Regions from separate parts of the Priestia sp. FSL W8-0001 genome, predicted to be linked through region 1. Evidence: riboswitches for the same ligand, from Rfam matches in the RefSeq annotation. Region 1 holds a riboswitch; the other holds the start of a gene.
The links. A riboswitch is a leader RNA that binds a small molecule or an ion and turns the genes downstream of it on or off. The one in region 1 is predicted to bind cyclic di-AMP.
Positions count from the first base shown of each region.

Region 2: another riboswitch for cyclic di-AMP. It lies ahead of MKZ18_RS02955 (cation:dicarboxylate symporter family transporter); the one in region 1 lies ahead of MKZ18_RS13755 (potassium channel family protein).

Region 1 is NZ_JBBPAL010000001.1:2,573,378-2,585,477, forward strand. Features, by position in the region: gene MKZ18_RS13735 (C40 family peptidase) at 1-469, opposite strand, end outside; gene MKZ18_RS13740 (globin-coupled sensor protein) at 719-2,008, shown strand; gene MKZ18_RS13745 (S8 family peptidase) at 2,048-3,169, opposite strand; gene MKZ18_RS13750 (TrkH family potassium uptake protein) at 4,107-5,432, opposite strand; gene MKZ18_RS13755 (potassium channel family protein) at 5,436-6,095, opposite strand; cyclic di-AMP (ydaO/yuaA leader) riboswitch at 6,227-6,366, opposite strand; gene MKZ18_RS13760 (Lrp/AsnC family transcriptional regulator) at 6,558-7,013, shown strand; gene MKZ18_RS13765 (hypothetical protein) at 7,484-8,110, opposite strand; gene MKZ18_RS13770 (S1C family serine protease) at 8,107-9,327, opposite strand; gene MKZ18_RS13775 (response regulator transcription factor) at 9,600-10,271, shown strand; gene MKZ18_RS13780 (sensor histidine kinase) at 10,268-11,644, shown strand; gene MKZ18_RS13785 (SpoIID/LytB domain-containing protein) at 11,668-12,100, opposite strand, start outside.
Region 2 is NZ_JBBPAL010000001.1:543,510-555,609, reverse strand. Features, by position in the region: gene MKZ18_RS02990 (glycerol-3-phosphate responsive antiterminator) at 1-129, opposite strand, end outside; gene bioB (biotin synthase BioB) at 373-1,371, opposite strand; gene MKZ18_RS02980 (sigma 54-interacting transcriptional regulator) at 1,781-3,193, opposite strand; gene MKZ18_RS02975 (GntP family permease) at 3,513-4,961, shown strand; gene MKZ18_RS02970 (EcsC family protein) at 5,049-5,849, opposite strand; gene MKZ18_RS02965 (DedA family protein) at 5,921-6,511, opposite strand; gene ytvI (sporulation integral membrane protein YtvI) at 6,754-7,785, opposite strand; gene MKZ18_RS02955 (cation:dicarboxylate symporter family transporter) at 8,022-9,302, opposite strand; cyclic di-AMP (ydaO/yuaA leader) riboswitch at 9,399-9,545, opposite strand; gene MKZ18_RS02950 (undecaprenyl-diphosphate phosphatase) at 9,717-10,541, opposite strand; gene brnQ (branched-chain amino acid transport system II carrier protein) at 10,691-12,031, opposite strand.

The DNA.
Region 1 (12,100 bases):
CATATATATCTGCCACGGTACGTGGAACTTCTACGTCTACACTTTCCTTATATACATATTGTAAGAAGCCACTGCAATCGAAGCCAGAAGGTGTTGTACCTGCCCATTTATAAGGCGTGCCAATAAGAGATTTCGCCTTACTAATGACCGCGGACTCGTCAAAGCTAGACGCTCCTTGTTCAACTTCTGTTGTTTCTAGTTCTTTATATGTTTTGGTTCCAACAATTCCATCAGCTACTAGATTATGATCTTGCTGAAAAGCTTGAACTGCTACTTTTGTTTCGTAATTAAAGTATGTAGAAACCTTACCCTTTAAATATCCTTCTTGCTTTAAAGAATCTTTGACTTCATAGATGCTTTCGTTTTTCATTCCTTGTTTTAATAGCTCGTCGTTTGAAGCGGCTTGTCCAATGACGGGTGTAGACAATACGGCTCCTCCCATTAACATAGACGCAACCAATTTCCTCATTATACATACTCCTTCACCTATTTTTCCCACTACTATCTATCAAAGTGGTCACTGTATCACCTTATCATGCACGCATCACAATCAGATAAATAGAACATAACAATCCCATGACAGCACATCACATTTTCATGACATTTTTGAAAATAACGCTCAAGCTTTTCAACAAGCAAACCGAAATATATAGTAAGGGTCCATGACCGTTATATACCCATATATGTGCTTACAACTTTAAGGATAATAGGTGATTTTATGAACTGGTTTAGGAAAAACACACATACCGAACAAGCAGTTGCTCTTGAAGAAATGACTGCAAGCATGCAAGTATCTAGTTTAGAAATTCAACAACAAATTAAAATGATTGGTCTAAACTTAGATGACCTTAAAAGAATCGTTAGGCTACAGCCTGCAGTTGAAGAAAATATTATTTCAATTGTAAACGAATTCTATCGAGCTATTGGAGAACAGCAACACTTAGTTACCATCATTGAGAAGCATAGCAGTATTGACCGCTTAAAAAACACGCTTAAAAAACATATATTAGAAATGTTTAACGGCAAAGTAGATGATGAGTTTGTACAAAAGCGTAAAATGATTTCAAAAATGCATGTAAAAATTGGTCTTGAACCGAATTGGTATTTATGCGCTTTTCAGAACTTACAAATTGCATTAATTGCCCTGTGCCATGAGGAGATAGACGAAAAAGAAGCCTGCATTCAAACTATTAAAAGTATTACAACGCTCATTAATTTAGAACAACAAATTGTGTTAACTGCCTATGAAGAAACGTTTGAAGAACAACGACAACTTTTATATCAAGAAAAAAAGCTTATTCAAGATGAGATTAGTCGTACCTCTTCTCTATTAGCTAACCTATCTGAGGAAACAGCACAGTTTGTTACTCAAATAAGCAGCCAAACGGCGGATGTTGTGTCATTTGCGAATAAAAGCTCAGAGTTAGCTGAGATTGTTTCCAAAGATGCAATTGAAAGCCAAACCAAGCTCGAACAAGAGCAAGCAATGCTTGATGGCATCCAGCAAAATACTTCTCTCATTCAGCAACGCATGAAAACGTTAGAAGATACATCAAAGCAAATTACACAAATTGTAGCGATTGTAACATCCATTGCTGAACAAACAAACTTACTTGCTTTAAACGCTTCAATCGAATCAGCTCGAGCAGGGGAACATGGAAAAGGATTTGCCGTGGTTGCTCAGGAGGTTCGTAAACTGGCGGAGGAAACAAAAAAATCAATCGCAAACATTTCAACTTTCATCAAAGATATTCAAAAACAAATAAAAAGCGTAGCTGAGATTGGAGATGAAGTGGCGAGGTTAACAAAAGACACAACGGTAAATATGAATAACATCACAACGTTTTTCACAAATGTTTTAACTGTCACAACAGAAAATAAACAGCAGAGCGTTCTAACAAAAAAAGAACTAGACAAAATATCTTCCATTATTTCAGAATTGACAAATCGTATTGATAAAATTGCTACATCATCCGATGAGCTTTATACACTATCTGAAAAGGTATAAACAAAGCAGAGCCAAGGCTCTGCTTTGTTCTTATCTAAATTAGAAAGTACCAGCTTGTGATAATCCGTATCCGAAGTGCGTGTCACGACCAGCTGGTCCTAAATCAATTGATTTGTTGATTAACAGTTGACGTAACTGTGCATTTGAATATGATGGGTATTTCTGTTTGTATAAGGCTAGGATACCAGCTGCATAAGGGCTAGCCATTGATGTACCGCTTAACGTTGAATATTGACCGTTTAAGTATGTGCTTAGAATAGCCGCACCAGGAGCTGCTATTTCAACAGTAGGGCCAGTTGATGAGAATGAAGCACGGCGATCATAACGATCCGTAGCTCCCACAGCAATAACTGAATCATATTTCGCTGGGTAATTTACCGTATCTCCTGTTCCAGCAGAGTTTCCAGAATTTCCAGCAGCAGCTACTACAACTGCTCCACTTTGATAAGCTCGATCAACTGCCGATTTTAATGCTGTAGATCCTACAGACGTTCCTAAGCTTAAGTTAATAATGTCCATGTCGTTTGCTACAGACCAGTCAATTCCAGCGATGATACTAGAAAGGCTTCCAGAACCGCTGCTTTCAAGTACTTTTACACCGTAAATATCTGCGTTATATGCAACACCAATCGTACCTGTACCGTTGTTTTCAGCACCGATAATCCCTGCTACGTGCGTACCGTGTCCATTATCATCATTATAAGAAGATGTATATGATACAAATGAAGCTCCTCCAGCTACTTTTAAGTCAGGATGATTTGTTGCAACTCCAGTATCAACTACCGCCACTTTTACACCTTGTCCACTTAAACCAGTTGACCAACTTGTAGGAGCCTTCACTTTAGAGATTCCCCAGTCTTGCGTATCAGCTGCTACTGATATACGAATATCTTCTTCTACATAAGCTACATTTGGATCTTTTTCAAGCTTTTCAACCTCACTTGGAGTCATTTCTGCGACGGCAATCGGTAATTCTTTCATTTTCTTTTTCACTTTACCGTTTGCTTTTGTAATACTTTTTTCATTTACGCTACTTTTAAATCCTACAATCACTTGTTCTTTTTCTTCAGTTGCTGCATAAGCTCCTCCAGTAGATGGTATTAACACCCCTGCCGTAATTGCTAACGATGTTACAACCTTTAACCAACTATACTTTTTCATATCATTGCCCCTTTCGTATTTTCCACTGCTAGTTTTAGTAGTTTAGTAGCAGCAGAGACAATCCATTAACTTTGCCAGTGAAAGTTGGATTTACTACCTTTAATTATCTATTTTTACAACTTTTTGGCTATAGGTTAATAGGCTGTATAGAAAAGCTGACAAGAGCAAATCTAAGGGCATTTAAAAAGTATTTTTTTTACAATTAAAGAGTATATTTTACCAGGAAGTACAAAAAAATATCTTTAAAATATTCATATTATTATATCACTATCACAAAATAATATTATAATAATTTTCTAAACATTCTTTAATTTTAAAAAACAATAGTAAAGACCTACCCTTCTTTAGTTCTTTATAATTATTATATATATGACTTTATTTCTTTTAATCTAACATGTAAAAAAAGACCATACAAATAGCATGGTCATATACCGATCGAACCAGACAGTTGGGGGAATTGTCATGCATCGGGTCTTTATTAGAGGGCGTTATGATGTGAAAGGAAATCATAATGACTTCCTATTTTACTATATTCACTACAAGAGTTTTTGCAATGGACAAACGTGGATTCTAATACCTTTTTTATTAAACAGTAACACGCCAATCTGCCTTATGACCGTATCTTTTTTCGATTCTAAAACTCAATATCTGCAAAAGCGTAATAAGTCTGGACAGGCTCTCGGTTTCATTAAAAATTTTTAAAAAAATGAATCTAAATTGATTACTTATACGTTATATAGGTAGAAGGCACTTTAACATGACTATAATTGAAAAGGAGGGATTGATTGGATGCGCAATCAATCAAAATTACCAGGAATCTTAATGGTTACATTCTTTTTAATGATCGCCACAATTTTAGGCGCTACTATTATGTTTTAATTAAAACGAAGACCGTATCCTTTGTTTATCTATGAAAACAAAGAATGCGGTCTCTTTATTATCCAATCAATACATCTTCATTTGGATAACGAATTTTTTCACGTTTTGGTTTAGCTAAAGAAAATGCTAAAGTTAACGGACCTATCTTACCTAAAAACATGATAAAAATAATAATAACACGTCCAACGTATGATAGCTCTGGCGTTACTCCCATGGATAAGCCAACTGTTCCAAATGCTGATACAACTTCAAACATCAGCTTTAAAAAAGGCGTGTTCGGTTCCGATATATTTATTGCAAACGTAGCGAAGAACACAAACATAATTGCGATCATAGAAATAGCTAGTGCTTTTACAACATATACAGTACTTAACCTGCGCTTTAATAAGACAATATCTTCACGTCCTCGAATAAATGAAAGGACGGCAAATGTTATCACAATAAACGTTGTTAACTTTATTCCTCCACCAGTAGACGCACTCCCTGCCCCAATAAACATTAAAATGATCATTAAAAAAGCTGTTGAATCCGTCAAGTTAGCTATGTCAATAGAGTTAAATCCAGCGGTCCTCGTACTAACCGCTTGAAAATACGATGTCCACATCTTGTCACCAAGACTTAAGCTTCCCAACGTTTTGGCGTTTCCATACTCTAAGAAAAAAATAAACAGCATCGCCACAGTATTAATGATAAATGTTCCAATAATCATTAATTTTGAATGTAGGCTAAGCTTTTTGTAAGACTTTTTCTCCCATAAATCCGCCAGTACCGTAAATCCGATTCCCCCAATAATAAATAATAATGAAATCGTAATATTAATGAGTGGATCTCCTGCATACTGCACTAAGCTATCAGATAAAAGGCCAAACCCAGCATTATTAAATGCTGATATTGAATGAAACAAGCTAAAAAATAACCCTTTTTCCCAGCCGAACTCTGGTACCCACCGAATGGCTAAAAAAATCAGTGCAATCAACTCAATGACAAAAGAGAAGATAAAAAGGCGCTTTACTAGAAGAATGACGCCACCAATATTAGTTTGGTTTAAAGCGTGCTGGACCATCATTCGTTCTTTAAAACCGATTTTTTTACCGAGCATAATAAAGATCAGCACGGCAAATGACATGATCCCTAATCCACCTACCTGTATCAGAAGCATAATAATCGTCTGACCAAATACCGTAAAGCGCGTTCCTGTATCTACAACGGCTAATCCCGTTACCGTCATAGCTGAAGTAGAGGTAAACAAGGCGTCTATCCAAGAGATTGGTTCCGTTGTAGAAAATGGAAGCATTAAAAGTAATGCGCCAATAATAATTCCCCCTCCAAAGATTGATGTTAATAATTGGGGGGGCGTTAGCTTAATACTTCTGGCTAAACTCATTGATTATACGCCTTCTTCCTCAAAGCGATTAATATCCCGATTATGTCCAATAACAATGAGCATGTCACCTTCATGGATAATTTCATGGGCTGTTGGTGAAATTACCATTTCACCATTTCCACGTTGAAAACCAATAATATTACACCCATACTTGGAACGGATGTTTAAATCAAATAATGTTTTATTATGAATCTTTTTTGAAGCCATTATTTCTACAATGCTATAGTCCTTTGAAAGTTCAATGTAATCAATAATCTTTTCAGAAACTACGTGATGCGCAATTCGTTTCGCCATATCTCGCTCAGGGTGAATGACCTTATCGGCTCCAATTTTTTCAAGTACTTTTTGATGGTATGAATTTACTGCTTTTACCCACACCTGCTTCACACCCATATCTTTCAGTAACATTGTTACCAATACACTCGCTTCAATATCGTCTCCAAATGATACGATTGCATGATCAACATTTCGAATTCCAAGGCTTTTAAGGCTTGCTTCATCCACACCGTTTACTTGCACTGCATAAGTGGCTGTATTTGTGTACTTATTGACAACTTCTTGATTGCGGTCAATCGCTAGAACATCCACATCTAGATTGATGAATTCTTCTACAAGGCTGCCGCCAAAACGCCCTAATCCTAACACCGCAAATTGCTTTTTCATTTCAAACTTTCCTTTCCTATTCCGGTTTCTCTCTTGTTTTATTGTGCTCTTTTTTTATGATCTTACTTATTGTAACGATTAATTTCCACACAAAAAAACACAGGAAGGCTCCTGTGTTTTTTACACATTCCATCTCCCCCTCAAAACGCTTGCGAAGTTAGCTGTCGGATTCGGGTTATGAGAGTAACCCTACCTATAAAGGATTCACCCCGAGCACAAAGTGTGCAAAAGTGGTTCCTCCGCTCCTATTAGGATTCAGCGATTTCATCTATTTGTGACTTACTTTAAATGGAAAAATAAGTTATTACTTAAAGTTTCACCTTATCTTACTCCCACATTTTTGGTATGTCAATACCTTTTTTAAATAATAAAATCCCCCTAAAAATAAGAAGGCAAAACGCAGAAATTTTTATCATTTTTCACTATAATAGAATATAAAAATGAAAGAGCTGATGAGAATAGATGAACATTGATCGTATTGATTTACATATTTTAAAGGAGTTAACTACTAACGCTCGACTTTCCATGAGAGAACTTTCAAAATTAGTCAATCTATCAGCCCCATCGGTTGCTGAGCGGGTTCGAAATTTGGAACAAGTTGGTATTATTAGCGGATACTCTGTCACTATTAATTGTGAAAAATTAGGGCTTCCTATTTCTTGTTTTGTTGAGGCAACAATTAAAAACGGTGAATATCGTCGCTTTAAACAATTTATCGCTACTTATCCATACGCTTTATTTTGTGAACGAATAGCTGGAAAAGCCTGCTTTATTACAAAGTTACAGCTTCCAAACCTTAAGGAACTTGAAAATTTCATCGATGAAGTTACTCCTTTTGCACATACTGTATCTCATATCGGTATTTCTCAAGTCGAAATGAAACCCGGCTTTATCGATTATCTTTTAAAAGAAAAATAAGTTAGACTATGACTTACTTCAATTCTTTTCATAAGGCAACCTTACATATTAACATTTAATTGCAAAAAGACGTGATGGTATCATCACGTCTGAGGAGTATGAATGGAGACTAGTCATTTTATTTTCTTTATCTTTATGTATGCGAATTAAACAAAAAAATGCCTTTCAACCAAAAGGTGAAAGGACAATGAATTTTCCGAATAATGAAAGATTTTACAACCCTATCTTATCACTTGCAAAAACATTTGTCTATTTCTATTTTTATTCATTTCATTTATATTGCTCTATCACGATAAAAGGGGGCTTCATCAATGAAAAGAACAAACAGAATGAGACTGGGACATAACGAAATGATTCTGTCTCAACAAAAGATATCTGAACGATCAAAAGTATTCAACTGTTGATCGTTCGGATAGATCATTAGCTGAAATGCTTATGTCCCAACCTCAGTAATCTATATAAAAGGTGAATCAAGAGACTTGAACGTACTTAATCTGTCTCTTTAATTCATCCTGAACATAGTTATTGATAGCTTTTTGTACAAGCTTTTGAAGGATTGGCTCTTTCGCTTCTTCAACTGTTTTAAATTCAGCGCTATATCCCGCTTTGTCAAAGTAGCCTTTTACATCTTCTTCGGATATTTTGTCTCGAAAGAACTGTTTCGATTGAAAATGAGCTTTAATGTGCTTCTTTACAACTTCTTCTGTAATGTCTAGCTCTTCATAAGCTTGCTCTCTAATTTTTTGACTATAGGAATGTTCAATTTCATTCCACAATTGTTCTGACTGTTGGTTCACCCAATCAGTATTGACAGCTTCTTCCCCTACGTACTTATCAACAATAAGCTGATAAAGAGCATCTTTTCGATAAGAAGAATCGTTCACCGGAGCATCCGGATCTAGAAAGCCTTGTACGGCTAAAAATTCTCGAAGTTCATCACTTGTAATAGGGTCACCTTTGTATATAGCGACCACTTTATTAGACGGCTGTTCATTGTTTAGTGTTGGAAAAACAACTTCTTCTGAAGCATTTACACACCCAGTAATCAACAAGGCAGCGATTAAAAATAGAAATAGCTGCCGTGCTGTGTATATCATTCATCGTTGCCTTGTTGTTTCAACGTTAGTGAAAGGTTTATTTTTTTTCCGTTTCTGTAAACGTCAAGCTTTACTTTATCTCCAATTGCACGCTCCGTGTATAAATACTTGCGCAAGTCACTGGATGTTTTTACTTCTTTACCATCTATCCCTACAATGATGTCTTTTGATTGCAAGCCAGCTTCTGAAGCAGCTGAAAAAGGTTCAACTGTCGTAACCACAACACCGTCAGAAGTATCTTCTGTTAGGCCTAGCTCATTTTCTTTAATGGCAGTTGATAAACCTGCTACATCCTGTAGCCCCACTCCCATATATGGTCGATTAATTTTTCCATCTTTCATTAGCTTGTCAATAATAGGTTGAACATCTGCAGTTGGAATAGCAAAACCGATTCCTTCTACACCGTCTTCAGCAATCTTTAAACTATTAATACCAATTACTTGACCAGCAGCATTGATTAATGCTCCACCGCTGTTTCCTGGATTAATAGCTGCGTCTGTTTGAATAACATCCAAGTTCCATTCCCCAGCTGATGTTGTAATGTTTACCGTTCTCTCCGTGCCGCTTACAATACCTTGTGTGACTGTTCTTGAGAACTGCTCACCAAGAGGGTTTCCAATTGCAAGTACCGGTTCTCCGGCAACAAGTGAAGTAGAATCACCAAATTCAGCTACTGCCTCTACGTTTTTAGCATCCATCTCTAAAACAGCTAAATCGGTTAGCGGATCCGCACCTACAATTTGGGCATCCTCTTTCTTCCCATTTGATAACGTAACTTCTACCTTACTTGATCCTTCTATTACGTGGTTGTTTGTTACAACATACGCTTTGTTATTATCTTTTTTAAAAATAACGCCTGAACCTGTTCCAGATTCTGCTGTTTGCGTATCTCCTGAAAAGGGATTTGTTCGCTCTTGGATATTGTTTACGCCTACTACGGCTGGTGAAACTTTATCTACAACAGATACCAGGTCTCCTTGACTTACATTGGTGCTAATAGTTTTTGTAGCAGCTGTAGTTGTAGCGCTTGTTGAAGTAGATGCGGTATTCGTTTGGCTTCCATCATTTGTGAACCCTAGGTGAGGTGCACTATATAATACAATTCCTCCACCTAACACAGCACCTGCAATGGACGATGCAAGAAATGGTAAAAACCTTCTTTTAGATTTTTCTTCTCTTACATGCTCAGACCGATAAGTTGGATATTCTTGTTTCATACCTGGTTCTTGTTGATATTCTGCATCGTATTGAGCTTTCATTTGGTCATTATTAGGTTGACTGTTATATTCACCATCATTGTTATTTTGATTAAAGTCTCTTGGTTCCATATAATTGGCTCCTTTACATTCAATTATGTTTTTCGTTATTTACACTATAAAACAAAAGTTTGGGATAAGTATCAAAAGAATATGGGAAATTGTGAAAAAATTTTTTCTGCTACCAAACACATAGTATAATAGCTTTGAATAGAAAGAGGAGTGTGTATAAAGTGAGCTTTACAATTTACTTAGTCGAAGATGAACAAAACTTAAATGAAGTTTTAACTCTTTATTTACAAAAAGAAGGCTGGTCTGTTACTTCATTTTCAAATGGAACAGATGCCAAAGCAATGATTCATACCCCTCCTAGTCTTTGGGTTTTAGATATCATGCTTCCTGATATCGATGGTTATCATCTCATTCGTGAAATTAAGTCTGCTACCCCTGATATCCCTGTGATTTTCATTTCTGCTAGAGATGCAGATATTGATCGAGTGTTAGGGCTTGAAATGGGAAGCGATGACTACTTATCCAAGCCATTCTTGCCTCGTGAGCTCGTTATTCGTGTTCAAAAACTTTTAAACCTTGTGTATGGTCAAAAACAAAAACACGAATCAACAATTGCTATCGGTCCCTATAGGTTAGACCTTCATACACGAACTGTATATGAAAACAATGAGCCTATTGATTTAACGTCAAAAGAATTTGATTTTCTTGTCACATTATCTAAAGACATAGGTCAAGCATTTTCACGCGAGCAGTTATTAAACTCTATTTGGGGTGAGGATTATTTCGGTTCAGACCGAGTTGTGGATGATTTAGTACGCAGAGTTCGGAAAAAGCTCCCACATGCTCGAATTGAAACAATTTATGGATATGGTTATCGGATGATGAGCACATGAAAAATCGATCTCTTGCTTTTCAAATTTGGCTTGTCATCTCAGGCATATTGCTAGTTATCTCACTTTTGTTAGCTACGTTGTTTCCAAGCGCACTTAGACAGTTCTTTACGGATGAAATTTATACAAGTATTGAAAATGAACAGCATATTTTAAAAGAATACGGGTTGCCTAGCCGGTCTGGTGAATATTATTTTAGCAATGACGAAAACGGGCCATCTTTACGAAACCGTACGGTAGACCACATTTTATTACCTGAAAATGTCGATATTTCCTACCTATCATCGCGTGTTCTACCTCAAGATTTTTTAAGACATGCACAGGAGCTAGCTCAAGATCAAGAATCAACTGTCGAAAGGTATGAAAAAGACCTGGGTAACCGAACGTTATTTTATGTAATTAGTAAAGTAATCATTAACGACCAGCCTGCATTTTTATTATCGTTTTCATGGGATACGTACCGAAATGCTTTAGCTTCCGCTTTATTTAAACAGCTATTAGTCGTAATGTCCATCGTTTTCCTTCTAAGCTGGATTCCTTCTATTTGGCTCGCAAAATATTTAAGTCGCCCTCTTGTATCACTTGAGAGACATGTTAAGCGAATTGCAGAGCAAGAATGGCACGAGCCTGTAGCGTTAGATCGTACGGATGAAATTGGAAAATTGGGTTCTTCTATAGAACAAATGCGACAACGACTCATTCGAAAAGAAGAAGCACAACAAACTCTTCTTCAAAATATCTCACATGATTTGAAAACGCCTGTAATGGTCATTAGAAGCTACGCTCAATCCATACAAGATGGTATTTATCCAAAAGGAGATTTGCCAAATACTGTTCAAGTCATTGAAGATGAATCACAGAAATTAGAAAAGAAAATTCGTGACTTGTTATATTTAACAAAATTAGATTATCTATCAGCTCACCCTGTTGACCATGAGCTTTTTTCTTTGTCAGAACTTATTTGCGAGGTAGTTGAAAGGCTGCGGTGGAGTCGTACTGAAATTCAATGGGATATTAGAGATGATAAAGTGACAATTGATGGTGATAAAGAGCAGTGGACCAAAGTTATTGAGAACATTTTAGAAAACCAGATTAGATACGCTGAATCATCCATTTCTATCTTTGTTCACAGAAAAATTCGTGAAGGGATAGATATTGTAGAATGTCGAATTGCAAATGACGGACCTCCTATCGAAGAGAACGTACTATCTACAATTTTTGAACCGTTTGAAAAAGGTTCAAAAGGAGAATTTGGCATCGGGCTCAGTATTGTAAAGCGGATTGTTACTATGCATAATGCGACAATCTCAGTACAAAATTTAGATAAAGGTGTTTCTTTCACTATTCGCATTCCAGTTTTACAAGCAAAGCCGTGACGTTTTTGCCACGGCTTTGTTGTTTATTTATTTGCAATTTCTTCTAGCTCATTAACTACAGAATCGTTTACTACGCGAGTAGAACCTAGTACTGTAAAATCCTTATAGCCGCTTAAAATATCAGCTGTGCCCGCTGGCAACTTGTCTGCATCTGTTAGGATAACTGGCACACCACGTTTTCCAGCTAAAATTGAGCCAGCTAGTGCATCTGGAAAATTAGTTCCCGCTGCAACATAAGCTTGTTTTGTATTGCCAAGCAGGTTCGTCACAACTTTTTGATTTGTTGCATAGCGATGTTCTCCTGCATATCTTACTCGGTTAGCTGGAAGAGAATTGTAAACTGTTGCATTTACTACCTGTTCAGAACCAATAACAATAGCTTCTGCTTTTCCTTCAAGCACTTGTGCTGTAGCTGCAGGAATTGAAGTTGGCCTTGTTAGTATAATAGGAATTCCT
Region 2 (12,100 bases), 2.0 Mb from region 1:
GTTACCTGTAAGAAGAAAAGCCGCTTTCACTTCTGATTCTAAAAAGAGCTCTAGACTTTTCGGCGTTTTAACGGATGCAATCATTCGATCTCTATTTAAATAAAATTCGAATTCATTTATTCTATCCATGCGTACAATCACCTCAGATAAAGTAAATAAAAAAGCCATAAAAAAACGGATAGATCTTTCATTCTATTGTTTTTTCATGGCTTCTCTTATTCATAACCGGTTATCTATTCACTTGTCTTTCACAGTTATTATGTTAGCTTGTCTATATAAAGCCACTGTGAAGAAAGTGTATAGTTTTGTAAAGGTGGAATAGATGTTTTGTAAACAAAAAAAGAGCGATTACAAAGATGTAATCGCCACTTTTTATAGTGCACACTCTTCAATCTCAAACCCTAAGTCTTCAATCAGCTGCCAATCTGACGTTGGCTCTTGTCCTTCTGTTGTTAAATAATCTCCAACAAAAATCGAGTTAGCCGCAAATAGCCCTAATGGTTGTAACGAGCGAAGGTTAATTTCTCGGCCACCGGAAATACGAATTTCCTTTGTCGGATTTACAAATCTCATCATCGCTAAAATTTTTAAACACTGCATCGGAGTAAGGGATTTTTGATTCTCTAACGGTGTGCCTGGCACTGAAACTAGGAAATTACACGGAATAGAGTCTGCATCTAACCTATTTATCTCAAAAGCTATATCTACTCGCTGCTCCTCCGTCTCACCCATTCCAAAAATAGCACCTGAGCAAGGAGATAATCCGGCTTGTTTTGACTTTTGCACGGTATCAACTCGATCGTCATAACTATGTGTAGAACAAATTTCATCATAATGATCAGCGTGTGTGTTCAAGTTATGGTTGTAGCGATGTACGCCTGCATCTACTAGCCTAGAGGCTTGATCATCATTTAAAAACCCTAAACAGGCGCAAATCTTCAAATCCGTTTCTTCACGAATCTGTTTTACAGCACCAATAACGTGCTCTACTTCTCTATCCGTCGGACGACGTCCTGATGCAACAATACAGTATGTACCCGCTTTACGGCGCTTTGCTTCAAATGCACCTTCAACGATTTTTTCTTGTGTTAACCAAGCATATTTATCAATTGGTGCCTCTGAAATAATAGACTGTGAACAGTAACCACAGTCTTCCGGACACAGTCCCGACTTTGTATTAATAATCATATTTAACTTTACTTTCCGTCCATAGTAATGGTGCCTAATTTGATAAGCGGCATTCATAATGTTTAAAATTTGTTCATCTGGAACAGTTAGTATTTGGTGAGCTTCTTCTTTTGTTAGGGCGTATCCTTCTTCAATAACCTGATTAGCTAGTTTTCCCCAATCCTTTATATAGGCTGCTTTCATGGCAATCCCCTCCCTCTAAATATGTTAATCTATATAAAATAAAAGTTAACATTTTCCATAGATAAATGTCAACAAAATATATAAATAAGTTAACATTTAGAAGGTTGCTATGATTCTTCCAAAATGTAATCCAATAAGATAATAGCTGAGAGTGTTCATAGCTTAAGTGCTTTAAGTTAATACTAACATGCGGAACTGCAAATAATGTGTTAATTAAATAGAGTGAGGCATTTTCTGCACTTTCATTTTCGTGCCATTGAATAATAGGTGATTGAATTGATTGATTTGGATACAAATACCGCAAATTTTTTATGTGTAAAACTACTTTCTCTCAATGGTAAATAACTAACGAAATAAAAGTACTTTTTTGCTTTAAACAAAACAAGCATGATTTATGCGCATCATGCTTTTAATCAATTCCATATCGCTTACATTTATCATAAAAGCTTGTTTTACCAATTTCTAAGAGCTTAGCTGCTTGCTGTTTGTTTCCATTCGTACTTTTTAAAGCTTTTACGATTGCTTCTTTTTCGGCTTGTGCCACCACGTCCTTTAATGATGGGACCTCATCCTTTTCTGTCATCACTAAGCCTTTGCTTTCTTTTTTTATACCTTGATTGCCTCCTTCAAGGTCTTGAAGGTATAAAGGTAAATGAGATAAGAGAATAGTTTGACCATCTAAAATATTAACAGCTCTCTCCAATACATTTTCTAATTCACGTATATTGCCAGGCCACGAATGCTTTTGTAACTGCTGTAACACCTCGTTTGATAATTTGAGATCAGGGCGATGAAAGTGCCGCTCTAGTTTTTTTAACAGCACATAAGCAATTTCAGGTAAATCTTCTTTTCGCTCGCGAAGAGGTGGGATATCAACTTTAATAACATTCAAGCGATAATATAAATCTTTTCGAAACTCACCCTTTTCCACCATTTCTTCTAAATTTCGATGGGTAGCGGCAATAATTCGCACATCAATATCGATGGTTTTTTGCCCCCCAACTCGTTCTAGCTCTTTCTCTTGTACCACACGCAGCAGCTTGCTTTGCATTTGAAGAGGCATATCACCTACTTCATCTAAAAAGATTGTACCTCTATGAGCTAGCTCAAATTTTCCTTTTTTCCCTCCTCTACGAGCACCTGTAAACGCACCTTCTTCATACCCAAACAGTTCAGATTCTAAAAGTTGCTGAGGAATAGATGCACAGTTGACTCGAACAAGCGGAAAGAAGCACCGCGAACTCGCTTGGTGAATTGCGTGAGCAAATAATTCTTTCCCAGTCCCAGATTCTCCTAATAACAAAACAGCAGATTTACTGTTGGCCACTCTTTCAGCTAACTGTTTAGCCAAGAGAAACCTTTCATTGTCTCCAATAAGATCTTGAAAACTATATTTACTTTCCGATTCGTGCTCAAGTTTTTTCTTATAATAATTTAATTCTTCTAATAGAGGCTGTATTTTTTCAGAATAAGCTAGCCAATCTTTAGCATTCCGAAACATTACCGTTCCCACAGCTCCAACTAATTCATTGTCTACATATAAAGGATATCTATTTGCAATCATCTCATTCCCTTTAATAAAATGAATGCTAGCTACTTCTGCTTGGCCTGTTTGAGTCACAATATGCATTCTTGAGTTTTCAATCACTTCTTGAACAGAGCGTCCAATTGCTTGTTCAACAGTCGTATGTAAAAACTCACAGTAAGCTTTATTTATATAAAGGATTTCACCCTGAACATTTACTACAACGATCCATTCTGTTGCTACATTTAAAATCTCTTCAAACCATTTATCAGGAATTCGATTTTTATTAGCCACCATCGCTCCTCCTATGTACACGCTTCTACTATCTATTATACCAAATTCTCCTTGTACAATTGTTTTCATTCCGGAAAAACGGATTTTTTCCGGATTTGCGGAAGTAAACATCTCTCATATTCCGGTTTTTCGGAAATGAAAATTATACTTCTCTATATTTCTATTCAAATATCCAGACTTTGTTTATTATTGTCTGATTTTTAGAAGTTGGCACAAATCTTGCAAATATATTTCATCAAGTAAACGCTTACATTTTTTTAAAAAATAAAAGGAGGATTATATCGATTTAATAAAATAAAGAACGCTATAGGGGGGATTTGAAATGGAACTAGTTATTATCCTTTTATCACTTAGTCTTTTAATGTTTGTCGCATATCGCGGATTTTCAGTTATTTTATTTGCACCGATCTGTGCACTTTTTGCTGTTGTGCTAACTGAGCCAAGCTATGTATTACCTTTCTTTTCAAATATTTTTATGGAAAAGATGGTAGGATTTATCAAGCTTTATTTTCCCGTTTTCTTACTAGGGGCTATTTTTGGTAAAGTCGTTGAAATGTCAGGGTTGGCTGAAACGATTGCTAAAACAATTGTACAAGTTGTTGGTGCAAAGCGTGCAATTTTAGCTATTGTCATCATGGGAGCGATTCTAACTTATAGTGGAGTTAGCTTATTTGTTGTTGTTTTTGCTATCTATCCGTTTGCAGCGAATCTATTTCGAGAAGCCAATATTCCTAAAAGGCTTATTCCAGGAACGATTGCATTAGGTGCCTTTACGTTTACAATGGATGCTTTACCAGGTACTCCACAGATTCAAAACGTTATTCCAACTACTTTCTTCAAAACTGATATTTATGCTGCACCGATGCTCGGTATTATTGGAGCCATTTTCGTCTTACTTGTAGGGATGAAGTATTTAGAAGCTCGTCGTAAAAAAGCAGAAGCTGCTGGTGAAGGGTACTACGGCTTTGACAACGAAACCGCAGCTGCAGCTGAGAAGCTAGAAAATGATGTAACAATGGGAGAAGAAGAAACAAGTACGAAAAGTGAAAAACCAGCCTTGCCTCGTCAAATCTTAGCGTTTGTACCACTCATTTTAGTAGGTGTTATGAATAAAGTATTTACAATGGCTTTGCCTGTTTGGTATCCAAATGGCTTTGATTTTACTGCCATTGGTCTTGACTCCTTTGGAAAAGTTGAGCTTTCATCTGTACTTGCTATTTGGTCAGTTCAAATGGCTCTAGTAGTAGGGATTATTGCGACACTACTGTATGATTGGAAAAAGATAAAAGTAAACTTTCAAGCAGGTCTTAACACCAGTATCAGCGGGGCATTGTTAGCTTCTATGAACACGGGTGCTGAATATGGTTTTGGAGGCGTTATTGCTGCTCTTCCAGGCTTTGGTGTTATTAGTAAAGGAATTTCCGAGACATTTACAAATCCACTTGTTAACGGTGCTGTGACTACAACAACATTGGCTGGTATAACTGGTTCTGCATCAGGCGGTATGGGAATTGCATTAAGCGCTATGTCAGAAAAGTATTTAGCGGCAATTAATCAGTTTAATATACCACCTGAAGTAATGCACCGCGTTATTTCGATGGCATCAGGCGGTATGGATACACTTCCACATAACGGTGCTGTTATTACGCTTCTTGCAGTAACAGGTTTGACTCACCGTCAAGCATATCGAGATATTTTTGCAATTACGATCATTAAAACGCTAGCGGTTTTTGTCATCATTGCACTTTACACTTTCTTCGGTATTGTTTAAGGTAAAAAGCATCCTTCTTAGTAGCAAGGATGCTTTTTTATCGACATATTTCCCTAGAAATAATGTTATTTCGCAGGAAATGTCTTATTATGACTCTTGTAAATTCTTTTCTTGTTCTAATCGTTCTAAGATGCGGCGTTTACGATAAAGCATCGTCCCTATTTCTCCAATGTCTCCAATCGCCTGCTTATTTACATAAGCACCGAAGATCATACCTGCTATAGGAATCATTTGAAAAAGTTTTTTCCATCCCCAGTTATCTCGATAAGTCGTAAATACCTCTCTCCAACCTTGAAGCTGCGATAAGCTTTGTTCTCGCTTCCCTTCTGATAGCTCTTCTAAAATTGCTCGCTTACCTACAATGTCAGAGGATAAGAACTGCATGCACTTTACCATAAACACACGCTCTTCTTGTTTTGTCGGGTCGTATCCATAGGAAACAGCTACTTCTTGTAGCGTTTTTAAAGTTAGCCCTAGTACAAACGGTACATCAATAGCCAGCGTGAAGATACCACCAATTCCAGTCGTAGCACCTTGAATTTTAGCATTTTTTTGACGTGCCTCCACAAAGGCATTTGCTAACTCATCCATTTCTTGAATAGATAACTGCTGAATATCCGTTAATGTTAAATCTTTTTCTTTTAAACGTTTAGATGCTTTTTCTAACGTAGCGGAAGTATTAGCTAAATATTGGCCTCCGTTATCAATGTACTTAGCAACCTCGTCAAGAAGCTTTTCTATTTTTTCGTGGATAAACCTAGGCGTGACTTTATCAAGCGCTGCAAAAGGTAAGCGAAGCAGCTTTTCCCAAAAGAATAGTCCCTTTTGACTTTTTTCCCACTTTTCAATCTTCTTTAATTCTTTAGCCAGCTGTTCAGTCGTTTCCACATGCTTTCCCCTTTCTACATAAAGCGCCCAGACAACTTATTTGCTGGGCGCTCTCTTTTCCCTTATGCTTTTTATTTCTTTTTCACATATTTAAACGTAAAGAAAATAACAATGATAACTAATAGTCCAATTCCAATCGGCTGCATATATTGAGATACAATAGGTCCAACATCTTCCCATTGTGGGCCTAACTTATAACCCAGATATACGTAAAGGGCAGTAATTGGTAACATCGCTACAAACGTGTAAATGGAAAATTGCCAAACGTTCATTTTTGCCATTCCGCAAGGAAGCGAGATGGCTGTACGTACTCCAGGAATAAAGCGACCAAAAAAGGCTACTCCTGCCCCATATTTATTAAAAAATCGATCTGCTGCATCGATTTCCTTTTCTTTTACTAGAAAATACTTTCCATATTTTAAGACAAGTGGACGCCCACCATAGCGACCAAGAGCATAAAGTGTTAATGGTCCAAACACGCCTCCAACTGTTCCCGCTAAAATAGCTAAATAAAGGTTCATGTCACCTTGATATACCCAATATCCTACGAGTGGTAAGACTAGCTCTGCTGGGACAAATTCAAACGTTAGCGCTAAGATAACGCCGAAATACGAAAGTTGCTTAAGCGCTTCTACTAGTGATAAAACAATTGTTTCTAACAAACGACTTCCTCCTTAGTTAACTTACTGCTCTATAACAAAACGTGATATTTTAAAGCTTCACAAGTCATAATTGTATATTAATCCCCTTTAATTGAAAAGTAAAAAAAGAACGAATGCTGTCAATCTAACGAATTAACGAGTCGTTCTGTAAAAAATCCCAACAAAAAACCTGAACGATTAAAAGTTATGAACTCTCAATCGTTCAGGTATAGTAAGGACTGAACTACTTATGTCTCAGTCTCCTAAATTTTAAAGTTAATTTGGATGACGCCAACTTTTCGAAGCGCATCATATAAGATGACAAGAGCTGGACCTAAAAACAGCCCCACAAACCCTAGCAATTTAAATCCAATATACAGGCTAATTAACGCAGCTAAAGGAGAAATCCCCATGTTTGTTGAAAAAACTTTTGGTTCTACAACTCTTCGAACGACGGTAATCACCCCAAATAAAATAAATAGACCAATTGCCAACGAGTCTTGACCTTGAGTTAAAGCAAATATTCCCCATGGAACTAGAACGGAACCTGTTCCTAGAATTGGTAGAATATCAACGATAACGATTAAAAGACTCAATAAAGCCGTGTACGGAACATTTAATAGCCATAGCCCAACATAAGCCATCACAAATGTTAAAAGACTCAATACAATCTGAGCTTTAATGAAGCCAACACCTGCTTGCATTAATTGCGTAATAACAATCTTTGTTTTATATTTCGTTTCATCTGTTAAAAACGATTTTACTTTTTCTTTTATGTTCGGTAGCTCTAAGCTAATGAATACTAAAGCAACTAAATAAATCAGAAATTCTAGCAGGAAGCCTGGAACGGTTGCAGCAAAGCTAATAATTAACTCAACGGTTCCTTTTAATAGTGTATCCAATGAATTAATGGTGCTTTCGATTGCGTTTTCAATGGATGAAATGACTTCTGTAGGAAGAGCGTTTGAATAATACTTCCACTTAATAATGTTAGGATAAATTGTTGTTTCATAAAGCTCTTTTACAAAAGAAGGCGTAACTTTTGAGAGAGCCACTACTTGCGTTACAATTGTACGAATAATAAAGAAACCAATTAATGTTATGGATACAACATATAATAAAAACGCTACTAATACAGCATAGATTCGACTAAACTTCAAAGAATGCTGCAACTTTTGAATAAGACCTTCTAGAACAATTGCTGTTAATAATGCAAAGACAATTGGTAAGCTATAAGGAATTAAAAAACAAGCTGCAATAATCGATACAATAATTGCTATGCGCTTCTTCCACATATGTAAATGCCTCCCACGCTTTCTTCCTAAATTCACTCACATGCCACATACTAGAGCACGCTCAGCTTGTTTATTTAAAAACATATCTGTTGTTACCTACTATAATTATAGGTTTAATTTCTTTATTAATAAAGAACTAATCAAAAAATTATCAAAAAAGCTACTTACCTGTTCATAAAAATAGAACCGGTAAGTAGCCTTATGCATTAAGCATTGTTACGAGATTAGAAGATACATTAGCTAGCTGCTTTTGCCTCTCTCGACTGTTTCATCACTTCATTAGCTTTTATAGGATTGTACTTGCCTTCAGACTTAGACATAACAATTCCTGCAATTGTGTTACCCATTAAGTTTACAACTGTACGAGCCATATCCATAATTCGGTCCACACCGGCAATGAATGCAAGACCTTCGGCTGGAATTCCAATCGTACCCAACGTTGCTAATAATACAACAAATGATGTTCCTGGAACGGCTGCCATCCCTTTTGAAGTAATCATAAGCACTAGGATTAGCGTTAGCTGTTCGACAATGGTTAAGTCAATTCCATAAACCTGTGCCAAGAAAATAGCGGCAATTGCTTGATACAGCACAGATCCATCTAAGTTAAACGTATAACCAATTGGGATAACAAACGATACAATAGCTTTTGGACATCCCATTTTTTCTAATTTGCCCATAATACGCGGTAATACCGTTTCTGAACTTGATGTGCTATATGCTAACAGCAATTCATCTTTTAAATAACGCATTAATGTAAAGATATTTACACCAGCCCATTTCGCAACCGCTCCTAAAACCACAATTAAGAAGAACAGTAAACCAGCGTGAACTAGAATAACAAGTTTCGCTAGAGACATTAATGATTCTAAACCAAACTTAGAAACAGTTACACCAATGAGAGCAAAGACCCCGATAGGAGCAACTTTCATCACCATGTTAACAACATGGAACATCGCATGAGAAACGCCGTCAAAAAATTGTAAAACAGGCTTTCCACGATCCCCAATAGCTGCTACACCTAATCCAAATAACACGGAGAAAAAGATGATGGCTAACATGTCACCTTCCACTAATGATTGGAAGAAGTTCGTTGGAACAATATGAAGGAACGTTTCTGCAACGGATTTCTCACTTTGTTCTTCACTTGTCTCTACGTACTGGTTAATATCAGTCTTTTGTGCAGATTCAATGTCCACTCCTACACCTGGTTGGAAAGCATTAGCCAATAAAACACCTATAATGATTGCAAACGTTGTGATGACTTCAAAGTAAATGATAGTCTTAGCACCTAATCGGCCTACTTGCTTGCCGTTACCAGCGCCCGCAATACCAACAATTAAGCTTGAGATAACAATTGGAATAACAATCATTTTAATCAGGCGTAAGAATAAGTCGCCCAGCGGCTGTAAATACGTTGCTACTCTTGGATCATTAAACCAAATAACACCAACTAGAATACCTAAAATTAAACCAACAAAAATTTGTGTTGCCATGCCAAACCGCAATTTTTTCATATGTGCTCTCCTCTCTGTTGTAAAGCGATTTTATTTTTTCTGAAAATTTAAAAAAGACCATTCTAAAAGAAAGAATGGTCGACAAAAAGACAATGTTCTTTCTCTCAATAAGCAGACGAGGTTAACTGTCGGATTCGGGTTTGAGAGTACCCTACTTTCACTCAGGAAAGATTCACCCCAAGGCATATGATATACCAAATTTGTGGTTCCCCCGCTCTAATGTAGACTAAGCTTCTTATTAAATTATTTTTCTGAAATATTATACAGAATTAATATTTTATTCAATAAGAATAATTTATCTGTTTTTCGAAAGCTTGTCAATTTATTTTTATGACTCAAAACTTTTTAACTATATAAATGCCAAAATATAAAACAGCCTTGGCTCTAAATGTAACCAAGGCTGTTTTAGCATTCTTAAAAGAATACAAGATAAATAGCAACTGCTAATACAATACGATAAATAGCAAAAGGTACCAATTTTATTCGATTAATTAATTTTAAGAAAAAGCGAATGGAAACAAGCGCTACAATGAAAGCACTAATAAAACCAGCAATGAAAAAAGGTAATGCATCAATTGTGAAATACTGCCAATTTTTGATTAATGATAACCCACTAGCTCCTGCCATAATAGGAACAGCCATAATAAAAGTAAAGTCAGAAGCTGCTCGGTGGCTCATACCCAAAAGTACCCCACCTGAAATCGTAGCACCAGAACGCGAAAATCCTGGCCATAGAGCGATACATTGAAACAATCCAACACCAATGGCTTGACGATAGGTCATTTGATCTACCGTTTCTGTTTTTGGAATTCTTGAAGCAAAGCGGTCTGCAATAATCATTAAAATTGCTCCTGCAATTAAGCTGACTAACACCGTGTTCAACGAGAACAAATGCTTGTCAATAAAATCTTCAAATAAGAATCCTAATACAGCTGCCGGAAGCAAACCAACGATAACTTGAGAAAGTTTTAATCGATTTGTTACCTGTTCATATTTCTCATTTTTACGATTTAACCCTAATAGATTAATAAAACGATTTCTAAACAAAACAACAACGGCTAGGATCGAGCCTAATTGAATGACAATCTTAAATGTATTAGCAACCTCTGGTGAAAATAGTTCTTTTGAATTCAGCCATAAATCATCTACAATAATCATGTGTCCGGTCGATGATACAGGCGCAAATTCAGTTAGACCTTCTACAATTCCTAAAATAATCGCAACAATAATTTCCCACATTTTTACTCTACCTTTCAAGATTACATAATTTTTTCATCTTCATAGCAAACGTGAATATTCGCTTTTTATCATAATTGTTTGCTGATAAAAACACAATCTTTATTTGAAGAACAAAAAAAGCCCAAACTGGGCTTTTTTTATGGACAATCTTATTTACTATATGATTTAACTTGTTTTGAGTGAACTACTTTACCTTTTAGATTATATAAGCTAAGAAGATAACCGCCCATAGCCCCAGCGATTGCTGGTACTAACCAACCAAATCCTGTGTTATACAATGGCAAAGTCTTTACAAGTTCCCCCCAAGCACCTAAGTTTAACCCTGACTGAAGACAAGCGTCCGTTACGCTTACAATTCCAACGAATAAAATAGATAAAGCATATACACCTTGCTTTCCTTTGATTAAAGAATTCGTTAATGATAGAACAATTAGCATAATAGCAACAGGGTAAATAGCTGTTAAAACTGGAACTGAAATTTTTAGAATCATGGTTAATCCTAAGTTTGCAACAAGTAAACTAAATACGGCAATTGTACTAACCCAAACCTTATATGATACTTTCGGTACTAATTGCTCAAAATACTGACTGCATGAGGTTAATAATCCAACAGAAGTTGTTAAACACGCTAGCGTAAATACAACTCCTAATAGAACAGCTCCGAACGGTCCAAAAAGCGTAAATACAATGTTCGTTAACGTTATTGCTCCATTTGCTGCATTGGCATGACTAACAGATCCTAAATATGCCAGCATAAGATAAATAATAGCTAGCAACGTTCCTGCAATTACTCCTGCACGAATGGATGATGACATAATACTTTTCGCACTAGTCATTCCTTTTTGCTTCAAAGCCATTGCAATGACAATTCCAAAGTTTAGCGCAGCGATTGTATCCATGGTCGCATAACCATCGGTAAATCCAGTAGCGAATGCTTTTGTGACATAATTACCTGCAGGTTGACCAGCCGGCTCAAAAGGATAAGAAAGGGCACGAATAAAAATAAGTGAAATAAGAACTAATAAAACTGGCGTTAATACTTTTCCAAAGCGGTCAACAAGCTTTGAAGGCTTTAAAGCTAACCAGTAAGCAAGTGCAAAATAACAAAACGTATATCCAAACAGCGCGGCTTTTACATTTACTCCTTCAGGTAAAAAAGGCTGTACGCCCATTTCAAATGCTAAGCTTCCTGCTCGTGGGATTCCTAAAAAAGGTCCAATTGCTAAGTAAATCATGACCGTAAATACAACGGCGAAAACTGGGTGGACTCGGTTTGCTAATGAATGAAGACCATTTGATTTTGCTACAGCAATGACACCCAGGATTGGTAGCCCCACAGCCGATAAAATGAAGCCTGTAACAGCTGGCCACAATTCACTTCCAGCAGACTGTCCTAAAAATGGAGGGAAAATTAAGTTTCCTGCTCCAAAAAATAATGAGAATAGCATTAAACTAATAAACAGTGTATCTTTTCTTGATAAAGCATTCATGTGAGTTCCTCCTAGATTGTTTGTATTTCTGATTTTTCTGTCTAATGTCAATATCACTTTCCACTCGAA